One region of the Microbacterium sp. K2 genome, then DNA from elsewhere that is predicted to be linked to it. Evidence: predicted binding sites of a transcription regulator. Region 1 holds the regulator's gene; the other holds the start of a gene.
The links. Region 1 encodes LexA, which represses DNA repair genes until DNA is damaged. Its sites were predicted from a motif close to TCGAACANNTGTTCGA; they were not measured.
Positions count from the first base shown of each region.

Region 2: a site for LexA is predicted at 2,285-2,300, ahead of recA (recombinase RecA). Genes of this name have one in related genera too.

Region 1 covers NZ_JBLWII010000007.1:218,359-222,566, reverse strand. Annotated here, with positions in the region: gene hisB (imidazoleglycerol-phosphate dehydratase HisB) at 1-328, opposite strand, end outside; gene ACLKOY_RS17625 (histidinol-phosphate transaminase) at 325-1,419, opposite strand; gene ACLKOY_RS17620 (LysM peptidoglycan-binding domain-containing protein) at 1,509-1,871, opposite strand; gene lexA (transcriptional repressor LexA) at 2,153-2,839, shown strand; gene ACLKOY_RS17610 (prolyl oligopeptidase family serine peptidase) at 2,947-4,208, shown strand, end outside.
Region 2 covers NZ_JBLWII010000001.1:761,481-765,688, forward strand. Annotated here, with positions in the region: gene miaB (tRNA (N6-isopentenyl adenosine(37)-C2)-methylthiotransferase MiaB) at 1-97, opposite strand, end outside; gene ACLKOY_RS03920 (regulatory protein RecX) at 169-735, opposite strand; gene recA (recombinase RecA) at 1,045-2,088, opposite strand; gene ACLKOY_RS03930 (DUF3046 domain-containing protein) at 2,356-2,580, opposite strand; gene ACLKOY_RS03935 (helix-turn-helix domain-containing protein) at 2,605-2,913, opposite strand; gene ACLKOY_RS03940 (CinA family protein) at 3,055-3,537, opposite strand; gene pgsA (CDP-diacylglycerol--glycerol-3-phosphate 3-phosphatidyltransferase) at 3,534-4,109, opposite strand; gene ACLKOY_RS03950 (DNA translocase FtsK) at 4,109-4,208, opposite strand, start outside.

The sequences.
Region 1 (4,208 bases):
CGAGAGCCTCATCGAGCGGCACGAGCGCATCGCCGTAGCGGGAGATCCCCGACTTGTCTCCGAGCGCCTCGCGGATGGCCTGACCGAGGACGATCGAGACGTCCTCGACTGTGTGGTGCGCGTCGATCTGCGTGTCGCCGGAGGCTCGCACGGTGAGGTCGGTGAGCGAGTGCTTCGCGAACGCAGTCAGCATGTGATCGAAGAACGGCACCGACGTGTCGATGCGGCTTGCACCGGTGCCGTCGAGGTTCAGCTCGAGCTCGACAGTGGACTCGGACGTGCTGCGCACACGTGTTGCGGTACGCGGGGTCTGGGCGGGGGTGCTCATGAAGCCGATCCTATCGAGGCGAGAGCATCGAGGAATGCGGTGGTCTCGGCCTCGGTGCCCGCGGTGACACGCAGGTGACCGGGGATTCCGACGTCGCGGATGAGGACGCCCTGATCGTAGAGCTGCTGCCAGACCTTTGCAGGTTCTGAGACACCGCCGAACAGCACGAAGTTCGACCACGACTCGTGAGGCGTGTAGCCGAGGGCCTCGAGCGTCGCGGAGATGCGGTCGCGCTGCTCGACGATCTCCTCGACCATGCCCAGCATCACGTCGGAGTTCCGCAGCGCGGCCACGGCCGCCGCCTGAGTGAGAGCGCTGAGGTGGTACGGCAGACGCACGAGCCTCAGGGCGTCGATGAACGCGGGATCCGCCGCAAGATAGCCCACGCGCGCACCCGCGAACGCGAACGCCTTGCTCATGGTGCGTGACACCGCGAGCCGCGGTCGTCCTTCGAGCAGGCTGAGGGCGGATGCCGCGTCTCGTGGCGCGAACTCCTGGTATGCCTCGTCTACGACCACGACTCCCGTCGATGCCTCGTAGACCGCCTCGACCACGTCGAGACCGAGCGGAGTGCCCGTCGGATTGTTCGGCGAGCACAGGAGGATGACGTCAGGGTCGACATCCCTGACCTGCGCTGCCGCCTCTTCCGGAGTGATCGTGTAATCGGGCTGCCTGGCGCCTGCGACCCACCGGGCTCCGGTCCCCTTCGAGATCAGCGGATACATCGAGTAGGTCGGGCTGAAGCTGAACGCCGTGCGGCCCGGCCCACCGAAAGCCTGGAGGATGTGCTGAAGCACCTCGTTCGAACCATTGCCCGCCCAGATCTGGCCGGCGTCGAGGCCGTGGCCGAGGTACTCGGCGAAGCCCTCGCGCAGAGTGGTGAACTCGCGATCCGGGTAACGGTTGACGTCTCGGAGCGCGACCGCGATGTCGTCGAGGATGTCGCTGGCCACGGCATCCGGAACCGGATGCGTGTTCTCGTTGACGTTCAGCGCGATCGGAAGCGGCGCTTGAGGTGCTCCGTACGGCGTGAGCCCTCGGAGGTCGTCGCGAAGCGGCAGGTCGTCAAGTGATGCAGTCACCCTTCCCATGGTAGGCCGCGTTCGCCTCACGGATGCCCGTGACGACCGAGTATGAAGACGAAAGCTCTCTTCACTGGGTCGACCAGTGAAGGCGAGGCTCACTCCGAGTACTGCGTCGGAATCGCGAGTTCCTGACCGATCTGCAGCTCCCCGCCACGGAGGAGGTTCAGGCGCGTGATGTCACCGATCACCTCACGCGGGTCGGCCCCGGGCGCGATGCCCTCGGCGATCGACCAGAGCGTGTCGCCGGGCATCACGGTTACGGTCGCGAACGACGCCGTGGTCGTCTGCTCCCCCGAGGCCATCGCACTGCCACCGCTGAGCGCTGCGAACGCGATCCCGGCAGCGAGGGGCACCGCCGCGACGGCGAGCACGACGCGTCGACCACGCGCCGTCAGCCGGAGCCGCGTCGCCGGACGAGCCGGAAGGACTGCTGCACTGCTGAAGGTGATGGTGCTCATGTCGTGCTCCTCTGCATCTACCGCGTGGGCGGTGAAGTTGGCGTAGCGTTCGCATCCGCGCCTCGGCCGGGAGCCGTGGATGCGAAGCTACGTACCGAAGGTATCTTCGAATTCGAATATCTGTCAAGCGTTCTTCGAAACAGAAGTGCGAGAATCGGCCGACACGCTCGAACAGATCTTCCACATCGGCGCGTTTCTCGGATACGGTTTCGATAGGAACACCCCACCACGGGCCTCCGACATTCGAACTGAGACGCCGGATCGCACACCTGAGGAGCACCATGAGCGACAACTCCGCCCCCGAGGCCGATGCCCCGCGCACTCGTCGCCGCAAGAGCCTGAGCCCCAAGCAGATGGCGATCCTCGAGGTCATCCAGACGTCGATCAGTCACTACGGCTACCCGCCGAGCATGCGTGAGATCGGCGACGCCGTCGGGCTCAAGTCGCTGTCCAGCGTGACCCACCAGCTAGGTCAGCTCGAGCTCAGCGGCTACCTGCGTCGCGATCCGGGCAAGACCCGCGCGATGGAGGTTCTCATCGACCTCCCCGGCACGAGCGGCGAGAACCCCGCCGACGTGGCGACGCCCGTCGGAGACGCCGCGCTGGTTCCCCTCGTCGGGCGCATCGCCGCCGGCGTTCCGATCACGGCCGACCAGCAGGTCGAAGAGATCTTCCCCCTCCCCCGTCAGCTCGTCGGCAAGGGCGACCTGTTCATGCTCAAGGTGTCGGGCGAGTCGATGATCGACGCCGCGATCTGCGACGGCGACTGGGTCGTCGTCCGTTCCCAGAGCAGCGCCGAGAACGGCGAGATCGTCGCCGCCATGCTCGACGGCGAGGCCACCGTCAAGGTGCTCCGGCGACGCGACGGCCACACGTGGCTGCTCCCCCGGAACTCCGCGTTCGAGCCGATCCTCGGCGACGAGGCTGTCGTTCTCGGGAAGATCGTCGCGGTGCTGCGCTCCGTCTGACTCTGCCGCGCGGGGCTCGTCAACCGCTCGCTCTCCGAGATCTGGGGCCCTCCCTCTCGACCACACCCCGTGTGACGCCGTGCGCCGGCGCACCATAGGCTCGAATCATGTCGTCGCCGTTCGGTACCTGGCCCTCCCCGTTCACTCCCGAGCGGATCGCCGCGTCGTCTCCGAGGATCGACGGCGCCGCCTTCGTGGGTGATGACATCTGGTGGGGCGAGTCGGTGCCTTCCGAGGGCGGGCGCCTGACCGTTCGCAGCTCCAGCGGCGCCGAGATCCTTCCCGCCCCCTGGAGCGCGCGGTCGCGGGTGCACGAGTACGGCGGCGGGTCGTGGACGGCGGATGCCGAGGGCACGCTGTTCTTCGTCGACGCCAAGGATCAGCGCGTGCATCGAATGCGGCGCGGGGACGACCCGGTGCCGCTCACCCCTGCAGGGCCGGCGCACGGCGGCCTGCGCCTGCAGAACGGTCGACTGTTCGCCGTGCGGGAGGACCTCTCGGTCGACCCTCACCAGCGTGGGATCGTCGAGATCCCGACGGACGGATCAGCCGCCGATGTGCCGGCGCTGGTGACGGTGATCGTGCAGGGCGAGTCGTTCTACGCGCATCCCGCGCTCTCTCCGGACGGGACTCGCACCGCATGGGTCGAGTGGTCGGGCGAACGCATGCCGTGGCAGCGCGCGTCTCTGGTGCTCTCCGACGGCACCCGGCGCACGGAGCTGCCCACACGGGCCGCCCTCCAGCCGGAGTGGACTGACGACGACGAGATCCTGTACTCGGATGACCTCTCGGGTCGCTGGGCACTGCACCGACAGCGCGTCGAGGGGCTCCGAGCGGTCAGCCCTGCAGAGCAGATCGACGACGCGGACGCCGACACGGGATACGGGCTGTGGGTGCTCGGCAACCACTGGTACCGACCGCTCGCCGACGGCCGCATCGTCGCGGTCCGCACGAACGGACGCGACGAGGTGGTCGTCATGGAACGGGACGGCAGCGCCCGCCTCATCCCCGTCCCCGCCGACGGCCATGTCAGCGTCGACGATGTCGCGGGCTCCCGGGTGCTGCTCTCCGGCAACAGCTCGTCGACAGCCCCCGGTGTCTGGTGCGTAGACGTCGACTCCGGCGAGATCGAGGTGGTCGCGGGAGCGACGCCGTCGGATCCCTCGTGGATGCCCCCGGCATCCGAGATCCTGGTCGACGGCGCGCACGGGCCTGTCCACGCCTTCGTCTATGAGCCGGTGAATCCTTCGACGGCAGCCGCGGACGACGAGCTCCCTCCGTACATCGTGCTCGTGCACGGAGGCCCGACCGCCCACGTCACGGGCGCCGCATCAGCGGCCATCGCCTTCTGGACGAGCCGCGGCATCGG
Region 2 (4,208 bases), on a different contig from region 1:
CGAAGGTGCGGACCTCGTAGGAGCGCTGGCGTCCGTCAAGATCGATTGCTGCTGACGACGACTCGATGATCGTCGGCTCACTGCGAGGGATAGTCATGATCCCCCCATTCTACGAGCGGTTCTCCGACACTGCCGCTGAGGCGAGAGCTCGACGTTCTCGCCTCAGCGTCAGTCCGAGTCGACGAATCGAACCCCGGATGACGAGCCGAAAGAAGACTCCGTCAGGGCGGTCTTCGCGGCCGTCATCGCGATAGAGCCGTTGTAGCCACGGCGAGACAGCTGACCGACCAGACGTCGCAGCGCTGTGTCGCTGTCGAGGCGAGACATCGCTCGTGCTTTCGAGCGCGCGTACTCGAGTGCGCGCTCGGCGTCATCGTCGGGAACGTCGTCGAGCGCTGCATCGATCACGTCGCGAGGAATGCCGCGTTGCGAGAGCGCCCTCGACAGTGCGACCCGGCCCTGCCCCTTGCGCTCGATTCCCGACGTCACCAGCTGGCCGGCGAGAAGTGTGTCGTCGAGGTAGCCCCGTCGACAGAAATCATCGATCACGTCGTCGATCGCACTCGCATCGAGGCGCTCGGCGTTCTGCTCGTAGCCCCCGAGCACCATGCGTGCCTCTGACAGAGAGAGCGATCGAGTCCGCAGCTTGCGGACGAGGAGCTCCTCTGCGTCGCCACGCAACCGAGAGGGGTCGATGCCGACGCCATCGCCTGAGCCGACTTCCTGCGACTGCAATGCGCGCAATCGCGGCGCGGACCGAGCCGCTGCACCGCGTGCTGGATGGCGTTCACTGGGCCCACGAGAGTCGAGGGATGGGACCGGATTCGAATTGCGGGTCGAGTCGCCCTCTGTCGACTTCCACACCCCGGTGACGGCTGCGGAACGAGTCGCGACACCGCTGGCCTCCGGAGCTTCCCTCCCGGCCGACTTCTCACGTGTGTCGTCACGGCCGAAGAGAGGGATGATGGGGGCGATCTGCTCAGGCCCGCCCCCGCCATCACTCATGGTTCACTCCGGTTGCTCCGCAACCGCGAACCATCATTCTCATGCCGGGCGGCGCTCAGCGAGCTCGTCTGCGGGCGCTTCAGTGGCGCCGCCGATGCCGAGCTTCTGCTTGATCTGCGTCTCGATGGCGAGTGCGACATCGGGGTTCTTGAGCAGGAACGTTCTCGCGTTCTCCTTGCCCTGGCCCAGCTGGTCGCCGTCGTAGGTGTACCACGATCCGGACTTCTTCACGATGCCGTGCTCGACACCGAAGTCGATCAGGCTGCCCTCACGCGAGATGCCGACGCCATAAAGGATGTCGAACTCCGCCTGCTTGAACGGCGGTGCCATCTTGTTCTTCACCACCTTGACCCTGGTGCGGTTTCCGACTGCATCGGTGCCGTCCTTCAACGTCTCGATGCGGCGGATGTCCATGCGGACCGACGCGTAGAACTTCAGCGCCTTTCCACCCGCGGTGGTCTCGGGCGATCCGAAGAAGACGCCGATCTTCTCGCGCAGCTGGTTGATGAAGATCATCGTGGTGTTCGTCTGGTTGAGCCCACCGGTGAGCTTTCGCAGTGCCTGCGACATCAGTCGAGCCTGCAGACCCACGTGCGAGTCGCCCATCTCACCCTCGATCTCGGCCCGAGGCACGAGAGCCGCGACGGAGTCGATGACGATCAGATCGATCGCGCCGGAGCGGACGAGCATGTCCGCGATCTCGAGCGCCTGCTCACCCGTGTCGGGCTGCGAGACGAGAAGAGCGTCGATGTCGACACCGAGCTTCGCGGCGTAGTCGGGATCGAGCGCGTGCTCGGCATCGATGAAGGCGGCGATTCCGCCGGCACGCTGCGCGTTCGCGATCGCGTGCAGCGTGAGTGTCGTCTTACCCGAGGACTCGGGACCGTAGATCTCGACGATTCGTCCACGCGGGAGGCCTCCGACGCCGAGAGCGACGTCGAGAGCGATGGAGCCGGTCGGAATGACGGCGACGGGTGCGCGCTCGTCACTGCCCAGTCTCATGACCGAGCCCTTTCCGAACTGACGGTCGATCTGGGCGAGTGCTGTCTCGAGGGACTTCTCGCGGTCAGCGGGTGATGGCATGACGTGCTCCTTATGCTCGCGTGGTGCCGCCTGTAGGCTGTCGCGGTCCTCCCGGCTGGGCGGAACTCTCCGACAAGGCGTATGGCTCTTCGGCTTGCTGTTCACCGTACGAGGCACCTCCGACATTGCGTCGTCAGCTCCGCGAAACAGGGAGAACACCGTCTCCGAACCACTTGTGCAGAAGACTACGCCCGTTTCGAACACATATTCGACGACACGCCGTCACGGCGTGTCGTTAGTCGAACGCGCGTCGAACGCGTCAGGGAATCATCGCCTGCGCGGCTCGAGTCGCCCAGCGCCGTACCGTCGCTCCTGCGGCACATCGGTCTCGGCGCACAGCGCCAGCCAGATGTCACGCGGCGGGACACCGGCATCCAGCGCCTGGTCGGCAGTGCGGCCGGCGAGCTGCGTCAGAATGAGGTCGCTGATGAGAGACGAACCTCGACCACCGAATTCCGCGTCGACTGCGCGGAGGAACTCACTGCGACGCATCAGAGGATGAAAAGGATCCGAAGCTCAGTGGAGCGAAAGCTCTGGCTCGACGGAAGCCACGAGGTCATCCGGCACGACGTCCGGGAAGACCTGGATGCCTTCGAGAACGGAGATGCGGTCGCCCACCTCTCGCATGATGATCGAGATGGGAACATCCAGAGCATCAGCAACCGACGCGAGAATCTCGCTCGATGCCTCCTTCTGGCCCCGCTCGACCTCGCTGAGATAGCCGAGTGCCACAGATGCCTTGCTTGCAACCTGCCGGAGCGTACGCCCCTTCTGCAGGCGGAAGTCCCTCAGCACATCGCCGATTTCCTGTCGTACAAGAATCATCGGAACCTCCTCCCAGATCGCCTTCTCGAGGTCTCCCTCGAGGAGACCGCCAGTCTAGTCCTACCGACCTTCACAAAATCTACCTTCGCACGCTGTGCTTTCGGTGTGAGCACATAGGACATAACGGAACGCACGCATCGGCTATTCCCGGAGGACCCGCACGAGCATCGCAACGGCCGCATCGACCGTCTGGGCGCGGACCTGTGCGCGATCGCCGTCGAATCTGAAGGCCTCACTCACGAAGTGATCCGGGGTCACGACGGCGATGTGCACCGTGCCAACCGGCTGACCATCGGGAGAGTCCGGTCCTGCGATCCCGGTGGTCGAGACGCCGACGTCAGCGGGGATTCCGGAGACCTGCAGTGCGCGACGCGCGCCGGCCGCCATCTGCAGCGCCACCTCGGGGTGCACCGGCCCGTGCGCATCGAGCAGCCCGTCGTCGACCCCCAGCAGCGTGTGCTTGATCGGGGTGGCGTAGGCGACGATCGCTCCCCGCAGCGACTCCGATGCGCCTGGCACCGAGACGAACTCAGCAGCGAGAGCACCGCCCGTCAGCGACTCCGCGATGCCGAGAGTCCAGCCACGCTCGATCAGCACGGCGAGCACCTCCGACGCGGAAGTCACGACCGCTGCCGCGACCCTCGCACCTGCGCCACGATGTAGTCGATCCCGCTCGCCACCGTGAGGATAAGCGCCAGGATCATCAGGATCGCGGTCCCGACCACCCACAGCTGGGGGCCGATCACCACGTGCAGCGGGAGCAGCGCCCAGGAAAGAGCCACGGCCTGAACCGCAGTCTTGACCTTGCCCATCCACGCGGCTGCCACGACGTGCTCCTTCGCGACCATGAGGCGGTGGATCGTGATACCCCACTCGCGGATCAGGATCACGATCACGACCCACCAGTTGAGCTCACCGAGCACGGCCAGGCCGATGAAGCCCGCCCCCGTGAGCAGCTTGTCGGCGATCGGGTCCCACAGCTTGCCGAAGTCCGTGACGATGTCGTGGCGACGTGCGAGGTAGCCGTCGACCCAGTCGGTGGAGATGCCCACGACGAAGAGGATCGCCGCAACCCATCGGATGACGATGTCATCGAGCCCGTACGTTCCCCCCATCAGGAGCAGGACGAAGAAGATCACCGCGAGCGGGATGCGCGCGATGGTGATCGCGTTGGGAAGCTGCCGTGGAATTGCCATCAGTCTCGTCCTGTCAGTCCCCAGGCGTCTTCGTCGCCGTCGTCATTAGCCTCGACCACGGGCAGGCCCTGGAACTGTGCTTCTACCGGGTCGTGCGGC